Halotia branconii CENA392: one gene and its partner. The protein of the gene in region 1 interacts with the protein of each later gene in a pairwise test. Links are inferred from orthologs where the notes say so. Each region holds a gene or a part of one and is shown in the gene's direction. Other genes may lie near its edges.

Evidence for each region.
Region 2: the proteins of QI031_RS12225 (region 1) and QI031_RS09350 interact in binary tests that used the Escherichia coli proteins (3 or more experiments, as listed by UniProt). The link is inferred for Halotia branconii CENA392 from one-to-one orthologs.

What each region holds. Positions count from the first base shown.
Region 1 is NZ_CP124543.1:2,790,470-2,797,987, forward strand. What follows is about bases 3,939-7,117. They hold QI031_RS12225 (DNA polymerase III subunit alpha), read left to right. Parts: upstream 3,939-4,286; coding sequence 4,287-6,917; downstream 6,918-7,117. Other genes in these bases: QI031_RS12230 (NAD(+) kinase), read right to left, coding at 7,060-7,117. In the rest of the region: QI031_RS12210 (diflavin flavoprotein), read left to right, coding at 1-1,098; QI031_RS12215 (diflavin flavoprotein), read left to right, coding at 1,350-3,062; QI031_RS12220 (hypothetical protein), read left to right, coding at 3,698-3,877; more of QI031_RS12230, read right to left, coding at 7,118-7,518. UniProt on the Escherichia coli protein: DNA polymerase III is a complex, multichain enzyme responsible for most of the replicative synthesis in bacteria. This DNA polymerase also exhibits 3' to 5' exonuclease activity. The alpha chain is the DNA polymerase catalytic subunit.
Region 2 is NZ_CP124543.1:2,105,038-2,112,201, reverse strand. What follows is about bases 1,743-4,567. They hold QI031_RS09350 (pyridoxal phosphate-dependent aminotransferase), read left to right. Parts: upstream 1,743-2,481; coding sequence 2,482-3,654; downstream 3,655-4,567. Other genes in these bases: QI031_RS09340 (carotenoid oxygenase family protein), read left to right, coding at 4,430-4,567; QI031_RS09345 (ester cyclase), read left to right, coding at 3,688-4,158; QI031_RS09355 (carbamoylphosphate synthase large subunit), read right to left, coding at 1,743-2,267. Also shown: QI031_RS09360 (GTPase family protein), read right to left, coding at 1-723; more of QI031_RS09355, read right to left, coding at 978-1,742; more of QI031_RS09340, read left to right, coding at 4,568-5,830; QI031_RS09335 (hypothetical protein), read left to right, coding at 6,318-6,650; RadC family protein, read right to left, coding at 6,644-7,164. UniProt on the Escherichia coli protein: Shows aminotransferase activity with methionine and histidine as substrates, and to a lesser extent also with phenylalanine.

The sequences.
Region 1 (7,518 bases):
CTGATGGGGCCTAATGCTCGTTCTCTATTGAATGCCATGAAGAGAATGAGTGAACTTGGCAAGATTAACATTATCGCCAACGGTCACGGACCTTTGTTACATCATCATTTAGATGTGCTGACCGGGTGTTACGACAGTTGGAGTCAAAGACAAGCGAAAGCAGAAACCACCGTCGGCTTGTTCTATGTTTCCGAATACGGATACAGCGATCAGTTAGGTATGGCGATCGCTGAAGGCATCCAAAAAACTGGAGTTGCCATAGAGGTTATCGATCTTAGCACCGCCGGATTGCAAGAAATTCAAGAACTCGCAGGTAGAGCCGCTGGTCTAATTATTGGGATGCCCCCAACAACTGCTGTAGCAGCTCAGGCTGGTATCAGTTCCTTGTTATCAGTTGCTAAAGACAAGCAACTGGTGGGGCTATTTGAATGTTATGGCGGAGATGATGAACCCGTTGATACAATTCGCAGAAAATTTATTGACTTGGGTGTAAAAGAAGCCTTCCCAGCGATTCGGATTAAAGAAGTTCCTACCGCCAGTACATTCCAGTTGTGCCAAGAAGCAGGTACAGACTTAGGACAGTTGCTAGTGCGCGAACGCAACATCAAGCAGATCAAATCTCTTGATGTGAACATGGAAAAAGCCTTAGGACGGATTAGCAGCGGACTGTACATTGTCACCACCAAAAAAGGTGATGTGTCAAGTGCCATGTTAGCTTCTTGGGTATCGCAAGCAAGTTTGCAACCATTAGGATTTACAATTGCCGTCGCCAAAGACCGCGCCATTGATTCCTTGATGCAAGAAGGCGATCGCTTCGTCCTCAACGTCTTGGAAGAAGGAAATTATCAAGAACTCAAAAAACAATTCCTCAAGCGCTTACATCCTGGCGCTGACCGATTTGCTGGAGTCAAAACCCGAACCGCGAAAAACGGTTCCCCAATTCTGACAGACGCTTTGGCATACATGGAATGTGAAGTACAAAGCAGCATGGAGTGCAGCGACCACTGGATTGTCTACTGCACCGTTCAAGAAGGTCGTGTTTCTAAACCCGATGCATTAACAGCAGTTCGTCATCGCAAAGTAGGTAATTACTACTAATAGGGCATAAGAAAGAAGAATTGGGGCAGGGTGCGGGGTGCAAGGGGGATGAAGAAAAATTAGCTCTTTCTCCTTTTCCCCCTGCTCCCTGCCCCTCTGCCTCCCCTGCCTCCCCTACTTCTTCTCCCCGCCAGCATTTCACAACTTCCATGAGCTTTCTAAATTCCTTGACTGGCTTCATGCAATCGGCTAAAAACTGGGCAAAATCTACCCGGTTTTTCCATTTTTTTTCTACACTTCACCGAAAATCTATGACCGATTCCAAACCCCGTGACGTACAAGTTCTCCCCATTGCTACAAATACTAAAATCCTCAAAGCACGTAGTTGGTCACGTTTGCGGTTTGAAATTGAATACGCACTAGAAAGAGGTACTACCTCTAACTGCTATTTGATTGAAGGTGATAAAACTGCAATTATTGACCCGCCAGCGGAAAGCTTCACCGAAATTTATCTAGAGGCGTTGCAGCAGACTCTAAACTTGAAAAAGTTGGATTATGTGATCCTTGGTCATTTTAGTCCTAACCGTATTCCCACTCTCAAGGCAGTTCTCGAACTAGCGCCACACATTACCTTTGTCTGTTCTTTACCTAGCGCTGCACATTTACGTAACGCTTTCCCAGATAACACACCAGAAATTTTGGTGATGCGGGGGAAAGAAACTTTAGATTTAGGTAAGGGTCATGCTTTAAAATTCTTGCCTATTCCTAGTCCTCGTTGGCCAGAAGGACTTTGTACCTACGACCAACAAACCCAAATTCTTTATACAGATAAACTCTTCGGTAGTCATATCTGTAGTGATGAAGTTTTTGATGAGAACTGGGAATCATTTAAAGAAGACCAGCGCTATTATTACAATTGTCTGATGGCTCCTCAAGCGACCCATGTGGAAGCAGCTTTGGAGAAAATATCAGATTTCCAGGTGAGAATGTATGCTGTCGGTCACGGGCCTTTAGTACGCACTGGCTTAATCGAACTCACCAAAGCTTATGCAGAATGGAGTCGTTCTCAAAGAGATCGAGAAATTTCTGTGGCTCTACTTTATGCGTCAGCTTATGGCAATACAGCAACCCTGGCACAGGCGATGGGTTTGGGGCTAACCAAGGGAGGAGTCGCAGTCCATTCAATTAATTGCGAATTTGCTTCACCTGATGAAATCCGTACTGCTGTAGAACAGTCGGATGGTTTTGTAATTGGTTCTCCAACTATCGGTGGCCATGCACCTACTCCGATTCATACCGCTTTGGGTATCGTGTTAACCATTGGTGACAACAACAAACTAGCTGGGGTGTTTGGTTCCTACGGCTGGAGTGGTGAAGCGATAGACATGATTGAAGGTAAACTGCGGGATGCAGGACACCGCTTTGGATTTGAGAGTTTGAAAGTGAAGTTTAAGCCTGATGATGTTACTCTCAAATTCTGTGAAGAAGTCGGTACAGACTTTGCCCAAACACTGAGAAAAGCTAAAAAAGTGCGCGTACCCCAGCAATCTGCTACTCCTTTAGAACAAGCAGTGGGTAGGATTGTCGGTTCAGTATGCGTGATTACTGCCAAACAAGGAGATGTGTCTACCGGGATGTTAGGCGCTTGGGTATCACAAGCAACCTTTAACCCACCTGGTTTAACTATTGCGATCGCCAAAGATAGAGCAGTAGAATCTCTCATGTATCCAGGAGGTAAATTCGCTCTAAATATCCTGGCTGATGGTAATCATTTAGATTACATGAAGCATTTTCGCAAAAACTTTGCCCCAGGAGAAGATCGGTTTGCCAACTTTAGCACCACAGTTGCAGATAACGGCTGTACTGTAATCACCGATGCTTTAGCTTATGTAGAATGTTCGGTCAGCCAACGCATGGAATGTGGCGACCATTGGGTAGTATATGCAACTGTTGACAACGGTAAATTAATTCAACCTGATGCGGTTACTGCTATTAATCATCGCAAAACAGGTACTCATTACTAAACAATTGTAACGGCTTTTAGTTGAGTAAGTTACAGTTTTTACCTCTCTCTTTCTTTTGAAAAGAGAGAGGTTTTGAATTTTTCCCCTTCCTGTAGCTTTGATAGAGTTAGATTTTCGGCGTTGCATAAATGCGGGATGAATTAAAATTTTTGACCAAAGCAAAAGATTGATTCTTCGCGCCTTTGCGCCTACCCTGCGGGAAGCCGCTACCGTGTCTATGCACGAAACAAAATTCATCCCTTGATTCAGCAATACCAGATTTTCTATTAATCAAATAAGTCTGATATAGGACTCCTATTTGATTTTTGAACACGATTTAGTACATATCTATCCCTTCTTAACTGTTCCCTGTTTCCTGTTCCCTACCTACACAAATAAATTCACCGAATCAAACCGGATTACTATATCAGTTTCCGTATATCTGCGGATTTCTGATCATAAATATTTAATTAGGAACTTTTCACTTAAAGGTTAGTCTAGCGAGTTTGGCAGAAATATTTCAGTAAGATTCCGCAATTGCCACCAAGACAACTGAATAAGTAACATGTCATCTTTAACTAGAAAATCAGTATCTGGCAATTCTTATATAAAATGCCAACTACTGCTGCCACGCCTTCATATTAATTGTTCCTCCTATGACCGCACAAAACAACAAAATTAAATTTCCTATTTGGCAGTATCTAAACCAACCTTTGTTTAGTAATGATTCTCAATTAGAATTGAATCCTCGCCGCTTTGCCCAAGGCTGGCGGATTCAACTTCTTCAACGGTGTTGGACTAAAGAATGTGACGCTAAAGGACCTCAACAGCATTAGATTCTTATAAACACTGTTGCACTGAATACCAATTAATAAACTAAGCCTCGTCTCAAGAACGTGGCTTTTTGCCGTTTATTAATATATTGACGGTCATATTGTCAATAAAAATTAACTACTAAACATCATAGGAAACTAATTATACGTTACCTAAAGTCTAAGTAGAGACATAGCACTGTCTTTACTTGGGAGATAGACAGCGCAGATATTGCCTCGTAAACGGCAGTGTCATTATTACTACTAAAAACTGAGTAATCTAACTAATGTAACTATTAAAACATCTCTTTCGGAAGTTAAATTTCCGCAAACAAGTTAATCTAAGATCCCGTTGCTTTAAAAATTCCTGCTCGAAGGGGTATTGATCAGGGATATCCTCAGAGATATATTTGGCTTGTGCTTGGAGACGTATATGTCTTTTGTACCATTACATATTCATAGTGACTACAGTTTGCTTGATGGAGCAAGTCAGCTACCAGAGTTGGTAGATCAAGCGATCGCACTGGGTATCAAAGCGATCGCCCTTACCGATCATGGTGTCATGTATGGTGCTGTCGAATTAATTAAGATTTGCCGTAGTAAAAACATTAAGCCAATAATTGGCAACGAAATGTATATCATCAACGGTGATATTGAAAAACAAGAACGTCGTCCTAAATATCATCAAGTCGTCTTAGCTAAAAATACTAAAGGTTACAAAAATTTAGTTAAATTAACCACTATTTCTCATCTCCAAGGTGTACAAGGTAAAGGGATTTTTTCTCGTCCTTGTATCAATAAAGATTTACTCAAACAATATCATGAAGGTTTAATTGTTACAAGTGCTTGTTTGGGTGGTGAAATTCCTCAAGCAATTCTCAGCGGTAGACCCGATGCAGCGCGTAAAGTTGCCAAATGGTATAAAGAAGTATTTGGTGATGATTTTTATCTAGAAATTCAAGACCACGGCTCTCAAGAAGACCGAATTGTCAATGTAGAAATTGTCAAAATTGCGCGGGAATTAGAAATCAAATTTGTTGCTACTAACGATTCTCATTTTATTTCTTGCTTTGATGTTGAAGCACATGATGCTTTGTTATGTATTCAAACTGGCAAGCTCATTATTGAAGATAATCGGATGCGTTATAGCGGTACAGAATATCTGAAATCCGCCGAAGAAATGCAGTTATTATTTCGTGACCATTTGCCAGATGATGTCATAACTGAAGCTATAGCTACTACCGAAGAAGTTGCCGATAAAGTTGAGCCTTACCATATTATGGGCGAGCCTCAAATTCCTACTCCTCCTATTCCCTCTGGTCACACTCCCGATACTTATGCCGAAGAGGTAGCTTGGCAAGGACTTTTAGAACGATTAAATCGCAAATCCCGTACCGAAGTTGATCCAGTCTATAAAGAAAGATTGGAATATGAACTTAAAATGCTTCAGCAAATGGGTTTTTCTACATACTTCTTAGTTGTGTGGGACTATATCAAATTTGCTAGAGATAATAATATTCCTGTAGGTCCAGGACGTGGTTCAGCTGCTGGTTCTTTAGTTGCTTATGCAATGCGAATTACCAATATTGATCCAGTACATCATGGATTACTATTTGAACGTTTCTTGAATCCAGAACGGAAGTCCATGCCTGATATTGATACAGATTTCTGTATTGAAAAGCGAGATAAAGTTATTGAATATGTAACAGAAAAATACGGTAAAGATAGAGTCGCCCAAATCATTACTTTTAACCGTTTAACTTCTAAAGCTGTTTTAAAAGATGTTGCCAGAGTATTAAATATTCCCTACGGCGAAGCCGATAAAATGGCGAAATTAATTCCTGTAGTGAGGGGTAAACCGACTAAACTCAAGGTGATGATTTCTGATGCAACTCCAGAACCAGAGTTTAAAGAAAAATACGATAATAACCCTCATGTTCGTCATTGGCTTGATATGGCAATGCGAATCGAAGGAACTAACAAAACCTTTGGTGTTCATGCCGCAGGTGTGGTAATTTCTGCTGACCCATTAGATGAAATTGTGCCGCTACAAAGAAACAATGATGGTTCTGTAATTACCCAGTATTTCATGGAAGATTTGGAATCGATGGGTTTGTTGAAAATGGATTTTCTGGGTTTGCGGAACTTGACATTGATTCAAAAAACTATTGATTTGATTGAACAAACCAATGGCTATCGTATTGACCCAGATGAAATTACAGGTCAAGAAAGAAAAGCTCAGAAAATATTAGCTAAAGGTGAACATAGCACTTTACCAAAAGATGTACAGAAATCTTACGAACTTTTAGAAGCGGGTGAATTAGAAGGAATATTTCAATTAGAGTCTTCTGGAATGCGTCAAATAGTACGAGATTTGAAGCCTTCTAATATAGAAGATATTTCTTCAATTTTGGCACTTTACCGACCAGGCCCATTAGATGCAGGATTAATTCCTAAATTTATTAACCGTAAGCATGGACGGGAAACGATTGATTATCAAAGCCCTATTCTTGAACCAGTATTGAATGAAACCTACGGAATTATGGTTTATCAAGAGCAAATTATGAAAATTGCTCAAGATATGGCTGGATATTCTTTAGGACAAGCTGATTTGTTACGCCGTGCAATGGGTAAAAAGAAAGTTTCGGAGATGCAAAAACAGCGAGAAAAATTTGTTGATGGTGCAGCTAAAAATGGAGTCAAAAAACAAGTAGCTGATGAATTATTTGAGCAAATGTTAAAATTTGCTGAATATTGCTTAAGTTATGACACAGAAATATTGACTGTAGAATATGGCTTAATGCCTATTGGCAAGATTGTAGAAAAAAATATTAAATGCACTGTTTATAGTATTGATAGTAATGGTAATGTTTATACGCAACCAATAGCACAGTGGCATCATCGCGGTCAACAAGAAGTTTTTGAATATTGCTTAGAAGATGGTTCAACAATTCGGGCAACAAAAGACCATAAGTTTATGACTACTGATGGTCAGATGTTACCAATTGATGAAATTTTTAAACGGGGATTGGATTTGATGCAAGTTAAGGAGTTACCAAGATAAAATTATTGCTCATTTTGTGCTTCAAATAATATATTGTTTTACAATTTAGTATTATTTAGTCATAGCCAGATACAAAAACACCCTAGCTCTAGGCGTTAGCTAAAGCCAGGGAATGTCAGATTGCAGATACTGGAGAAAACAATCAATTTCGGTGATTATTAGTGTAGCGAACCCTAGTACCCGCCCAGAGCAACTTCTCTCGTAGCGTCTGATAGTATGAGTTGTTTTCTCGCAAAATAATAAACTTAGCCCGACAATCAGCCATTCGCACATCAACACGATGTCCAGGCCAAATTGAAGTAGCTAAGACCCCATCTGTCCATAGCTTAGTACTCAAATCGTAATCTCCCAGAGGCCAAATACTAACAACTACGCCAGGAGGCAAAACCAGAGGGCGACTAGAAAGACTCATGGGACAAATGGGAGTGATGGTAATCGCTTCCATACCATCGTGCATGATTGGGCCATTAGCAGAAACTGTGTAACCTGTAGAACCTGTAGGAGTGGAAATAATCAATCCATCTCCTACATATTGATCGACTACCTCACCGTCAATTTCCATCTCTAGAATTGAGGTTATCATGCGATCGGCAGAAGCAGG
Region 2 (7,164 bases), 690 kb from region 1 along the record:
TTCTTGAAGCATTTGACCCAAATTTACCAAAAGTTGCTCAGTTGCCCGGTTGCTGTAGCCTTTGGTGGCGCGATTAGCAACCGCAGCTACCGGATTTAAAACCCACTGCGCCCAATTCCAAACTCGCCAGAATTTCCGAGCAGACGGTTCTAGTTTTTGGTAAACTTCGTAAGCTTGGTAAGCTTGTCCAACTGTTACCTGATTCAGGACAGGTGATAGCTTCTGCATCCACCGATCAAGATCATCTACGGTTCCTCGAATCAGTCCGTAAGCTTGGGGAACGTAAATATTAAGTAGAGGATACTGAACTTCAGGATGATAAATACGAGCGATCGCCGTCACTAAATCTTGACATCTTTGCCAAAACGTTGTCCAATCTTCCCAAATCGGGCGATCGCTTTGTGCTGCTTTTAAAATCCCTTGCAGTGCGGTTTCTGCTTGTTGAGTGTTGTCGCTTCTTCCTGGTAGCCCGGCTGTATTATTTGTGGCTGATACTAGATCTTCTCTGACTTCTACCATTACGGCTTCCATCTGCTTAAGTGCAGGTTGAGTCCACTTGACTAACAACCAACGCCAGCCCACGAATATCAGCGTGAATATACCCCAAATCCAATTAATACCCCAGGCGTGAATTTGCAATCCTGCGGATACTAAAAGAAAAATAATTATAAAAGCGATCGGGATTGCCAATACAACCCATTGCCATATTTTTAATCGCACCATTATTCTGTACCCAGTTTCAAATTAATTTTTAACTTTTGCACCAGTAACGGAAAATTAAACCGCAGAGAAGCCAGTGCGTTGGGGAGACAGCGCTGTGGGCGGCTTTGCCGACTTGAAGCGACTGTCGTCGGGTTCCCCGACTTGTAGACGCTTTGCGGCTTCCCGCAGGGTAGCAACTGGCGCGACGCAGAGAACACAGAGAAATAAGAGTTTCAGAGAGTTCTTGCGTGAGTCCTATTTTAATTTCCCAAAAATCACCGTAATCGTTTTTTCTGTAACTTTTGCTCAATCTGCTGCATTGACTCAATCGTTTCTCCAGTCACAATCCCATAAATTTCGGTATAAATTTTGCCATATCTAACTAACTCTTTTGCTGACAGAATTATCAAATCTTTACGCTTTAATTCTGATTGCAAATTCATTAACATTGATTCCAATGTGCCATCTATTTGATAGTTACTGGAATACTTAGCTACTTCCTTCCCCAATCCCAATAGAGTATGACGCTGTAGACATAATGGAGTCGAACCGTTGACTCGAAAATTAGCATCGATTACATAAAACTGTCCGCTTTGATCTTCTAGCACGTCAAAGCCAATAATACCGAAATAACCTTGTTGATGGGCGTTTTTCCCAATGGCAGCAATCATCTCAAAAAATATACTCATATCTGTATGGCGATAGTGAATTAGCCCTCCCAAATAATCGCCTTCTGAAGTGACGAGTTGGCTAGTAGTACCAATCAGGGTTATGTCTCCTGTCTTACTAAGATAAAACTGCACACAGTAGTTCTGCACTATATTTTCGACGAACTCTGAGACAATAATTGTATCTAGTAACTTAATATCGAGATACTTTCTTAATTCTGCAAAGCAATAATTTAGATCGCTGGTATTGTTAATAATATAAGTGCCTTCTCCTGAAAGTCCGTGGGACGTTTTGATTAGATATGGAAATTGCTGCGGTAAGGGAATATCTGCAAGACTTAAAGAGTGTAAATTATAAGTTTTATATTTGGGATGTGGTACTCCCAACTCAGCTAGCGTTGCTTTATTGAGCAAGTGATAATGAATATCTGGATCAACAGCATGTTTTGCTGGTTGCAGATGATCAAAGGGAAATAAAGTAATCAATTTGTCGAAGCGTTCGCCGAAGGCGTTGGCGCAGCCATCGCTACAGTTGAGATCATCTAGATAACGCGATCGCTCTAATACTTCTATATTGGTGTAACTAAAACCAAAATGTTCCCGCCAATAATCAAGTAGCAATTTTGGCGGTAAACTAATTATAATTCCCGGAATCGCATCGCCTAATACAGCCAAGTTTTTCCAAGGTTCTTTCTGGTGGATTTTATTGAAAGAGGTTTTGGTAGCTTCATCACTACCATCTTGAATCAGATACTTTTGTGTATTTGGGTACGCAGCCCAACTGGCAGTTGCAGGGTAATTGAGGATGAAAGCATAAGATAGATCTTTAATATCTTCAGCAAACAAATCAGAAAAAGAATTTCCTTGAAAATAATCAAAATTTAATGTTGATTTCATAGAAAAAAATGATAAATTCCCCTAAGTTACAGAATGATTACAGGTTCTTTTTGTTTATATTTAACTCTTTTTTAATTACATTGAATCTATCAAGAGAAAGGGAGATTAGGCAGATAAAAGAGCAATATTGCTCTCATTTTTCTGATTTCTCAGTTCTCAGTTGCAATTATGGGATATCCTAAGAACAGTGAAAGATTTGCCAAATAAAGCAGTAATGAAACTGGCAGCACGAGTAAGTCAGGTGACACCCTCTCTAACCTTAGCGATCGCAGCTAAAGCTAAGGCACTAAAGGCGGATGGAGTAGATGTTTGTAGTTTTAGCGCTGGAGAACCAGATTTTGACACCCCAGCGCATATCAAAGCCGCAGCAGCAAAAGCTTTGGATGAAGGTAAAACCAAGTACGGCCCAGCAGCCGGAGAACCAAAGTTAAGGGAAGCGATCGCCCACAAGCTTAAAATTGATAACGGTCTTGATTACAAATCAGAGAATGTCATCGTCACTAACGGCGGTAAGCATTCTCTGTACAACTTAATGGTGGCGCTAATTGATCCGGGCGATGAGGTGATTATCCCGGCTCCCTACTGGTTAAGCTATCCGGAAATGGTAACTTTAGTCAGTGGTGTACCAGTAATTGTCCATACAGATGCTTCAACGGGTTATAAAATTACTCCCGAACAACTACGCAAAGCAATTACACCTAAAACCAAGTTATTTGTTCTTAATTCTCCCTCTAATCCTACCGGGATGGTGTACACGCCAGAGGAAATTAAAGCTTTAGCACAAGTAGTAGTCGATGCAGATATCTATGTTGTCTCCGACGAGATTTATGAAAAAATTCTCTACGACGGTGCAGAACATATCAGCATTGGTTCTTTAGGTCAAGAAATTTTTCACCGGACTTTAATTAGTAACGGGTTTGCGAAAGCTTACTCAATGACTGGATGGCGACTAGGCTATTTAGCAGGGCCAGTGGAGATTATCAAAGCCGCAAGTACCATTCAAGGGCATAGTACATCGAATGTGTGTACCTTTGCCCAATATGGAGCGATCGCGGCATTACAAAATTCCCAAGACTGTGTAAAGTCAATGCTTGAAGCTTTTGCTAAACGGCGACAAGTGATGTTAGATAGACTCAACGCCATTCCCGGATTGAGTACCGCTAAACCAGATGGCGCTTTTTATCTGTTTCCAGATATTAGCAAAACTGGTCTTAAATCTTTAGAATTTTGTAATGCTCTTTTAGAAGAACATCAAGTTGCAGTCATACCCGGAGTTGCTTTTGGTGCTGATGACAATATTCGTCTTTCTTATGCCACAGATATGACAACTATTGAAAAGGGCATGGATAGATTAGAGAAATTTGTGGGTAGGCTTAGCTCGTCGTAGACATCCCGTATTTAGCTCAAAATCCAATCTCCTATGCTGACTGAACACAACAAAAAGATCGTTCTTCAGTTTTACAAAGCCTTTGATGATCGCAAAATCGAGCAAGCCTTAGAACTTCTGGCTCCGAATTTTGTTGCTCATTTGGCGGGTGTGCCTGAGCCATTAGATGGGGAAGGATTCAAGCAGTTTGGGATGTCATTTTATTTAGCTTTTAGTCAAGGGCAACACACTTTTGATGAGATCATCGTTTCAGGCGATAAAGTGGTAACGTGCGGAACATTCACAGCGAAGCATCTGGGAGAGTTTCAGGGTCTTCCACCAACGGGTAAGCAAATCAGCTTGTCAATCATGCACATTGATCAAGTAGAAGACGGAAAAATTGTAGAGCATTGGGGACAGGGAGATGTACTTGGATTGATGCAGCAGTTAGGGATAATCTTCTTACCAAGTCCAAAAATGTTACCACATATTTTGAGAGGTGTTGTGTCCAGACTATTTAAGTAGGACGGCGCAAATAAGTAAAGGTTTGTAGTTGCGATCGCCATATTGTCAAACAGCAGCCATGATGAAAGCTAAACTAGTATATTGGCGATCGCATTAAAAGTCTAGAATTTCTAGGGCGTAGTGGTAGTTATGAATAGAAATACCTAATGTTAGGTCGTGATAGGTAGTCTCTAAAAAATAAAAATTGTATTGCGAAGAACCATAAAGGCGATCGCTAATTATTATTGAAAAAGTGCCACTATCAGATTTACTCGCTCTCACAATTAACACAATGACAATAACTGCGACCAATCCATATCTTAAAGGAAATTTTGCCCCTGTCCGTAAAGAAATTACCAGTGACACCCTAGAAGTAATAGGTCATCTCCCCCCTGAACTATCGGGTATGTTTGTGCGTAATGGCCCGAATCCTCAACATGCACCCATTGGCCAATATCACTGGTTTGATGGGGATGGGATGTTACATGGTGTGCGAATTAGCGACGGCAAAGCAACTTATAGCAACCGCTATGTGCGAACAACTGGATGGAAAATCGAGAAACAAGCCAATAAAGCAATCTGGACTGGACTTCTAGAACCACAGCAAACAAAAGTTCCCCACGGTATTAGCAAAAAAAATACTGCCAATACTGCTCTTGTATGGCACGCAGGTCAAATGTTAGCGCTGTGGGAAGGAGGTGCGCCTTATGTAATCAGGCTTCCTGATTTAAAGACAATTGGTGAGTACACTTATCATGGTCAACTCAATTCTGCTTTTACTGCTCACCCCAAGATAGACCCAATTATCGGTGAGATGATGTTCTTTGGCTACTCCTTCGAGCCACCATATTTGCAATACAGCATAGTTTCTACAGAAGGCAAGTTAGTACGCACAGTACCGATTGACTTACCGACGAGCGTGATGATGCACGATTTTGCCATCACTGAAAATTACACAATTTTTATGGATTTACCGTTGACTTATAGCGCCAAACGAGCGCAACGGGGAAAACCTCCAATTTTGTTTGAGCGCGATCGCCCCAGTCGCTTTGGTATTGTTCCTCGTTACGGCGATAATAGTAGCATTAGCTGGTTTGAGTGTCCCTCTTGCTACGTTTTTCATACCCTCAACGCTTACGAAGAAGAAGACGAAGTTGTACTTATCGCCTGTCGCATGAGTTCTACTAATGTTTTAACTAGTAAAGAGACAGAACTTGATCCAGAAGGAAATATTCCTCGTTTGCATCGCTGGCGATTTAACCTAAATGATGGCACAGTACGCGAAGAAATGCTCGATGATGTACCTGCGGAATTTCCCCGCGTCAACGAAAACTTTTTAGGACAAAACACCCAATATGGCTATACTGCTAGGATGGCAAACAGTACTGAGCCTCTCTTAGACGGCATCATTAAGTACGACCTCAGTAAGGGCAAGTCCAAAACCCATGAATTTGGAGAGGGACGCTATGGTGGTGAAGCGGTATTTGTTCCTCGTCCTGGTAGTACAGTTGAAGATGACGGCTGGCTAATCACTTTTGTTCATGATCAAAGTTCCAAAACTTCTGAAATGGTAGTGGTGAATGCCCAAGATATGACTGCTGAACCTGTGGCGCGGGTGCTAATTCCCCAGCGAGTACCCTATGGATTTCACGGAACTTGGATTTCGGAAGAACAGTTGAATTTTTCTAGTTAAATTACCACTATGAGAGTAGGGACAAAAAACACTGTGTCCCTACTAGCATTCACTGGATACTAAAAATACTACAGAATTGATACTTGATTTTTGAAAAAAACTCAGTACACCTTATATATTTTGGGAGCATCCCAAATGTGTAAAAACATATTTTGTCATTGCGAGCGTAATGAAATGAAGCGAAGCAATCGCAAAGTCTAGCTGCTGCGATTGCTACCCTACGGGAAGCCACTTCGTGTCTACATTCCGCTTTGCTCCATAAAGCCCTTTGGGCATGGCTTCTCTAACGAGACGCTACGCGCTAAGCGTAGCTATGCCGTAGGCTTTACGCTTAGCGCAATGACTTTGTGTAATTAATTCTGTCTGACTACTTATTAACGTGAGTTCGACGGCTTTAAAAACCCCGCTTCCATTCCTCTTCCCCACGGTGCTAGCGTGTACACACAAGTCTTTTAGAGTTGCTGTGTAACGTCAGGTGGGTTAATTTTTGCAGGCCAGTACAATCGCATTGTCAGTCGAGACATTGGCACTGTCAGCCGATACAATCGCATTGTCAGTCGAGACATTGGCACTGTCAGCCGATACAATCGCATTGTTAGTCGAGACATTGGCATTGTCAGCCGATACAATCGCATTGTTAGTCGAGACATTGGCACTGTCAGCCGATACAATCGCATTGTCAGTCGAGACATTGGCATTGTCAGCCGATACAATCGCATTGTTAGTCAATGGGGCAGTTTTAGATGACTTGTGTGTACACCGTAGCTCTCAGCATCGGAGAGGGATTGGGGAGAGGTTCATCGAACTCACGTCTTATTGATCTCCTTGGGGATATTCATCCCACAAAGTCGTCACCTCACGTAAACTTTGGTGGTTGCCATTACCTAAAATCAAATGATCTAACAGGGGTATTGCTAGAAACTGCCCCGCTATCAGTAATTGGCGTGTTAATTCGATATCTTCTTGGCTGGGTTCAATGTTACCAGAGGGATGATTATGTGCAACTATTGCCCGTGTTGCTCCTTGACGAATAATTTCTCGAAAAATCTCACGGGGAGATGCTAAGGTTTCGGTTGCAGTACCAATAGTAATTATTTGTGTACCCAATAAGCGATTTTTGACATCTAATAGCACCACTGCAAAACGTTCTTGCGCTTGCCACATCAAATCTTGACTCAGTGCGGCTGCGGCTGCAAGTGGGCTTTCGATGGGTGTGCGGTCTAAGGGACGAGATTGAAAGGCGCGTTTACCCAATTCAATGGCTGCTAGAATAGCTGTCGCTTTCGCCGGGCCAATACCAGGAATTTGCATTAATTCTGCTGGGGTAACTTCTC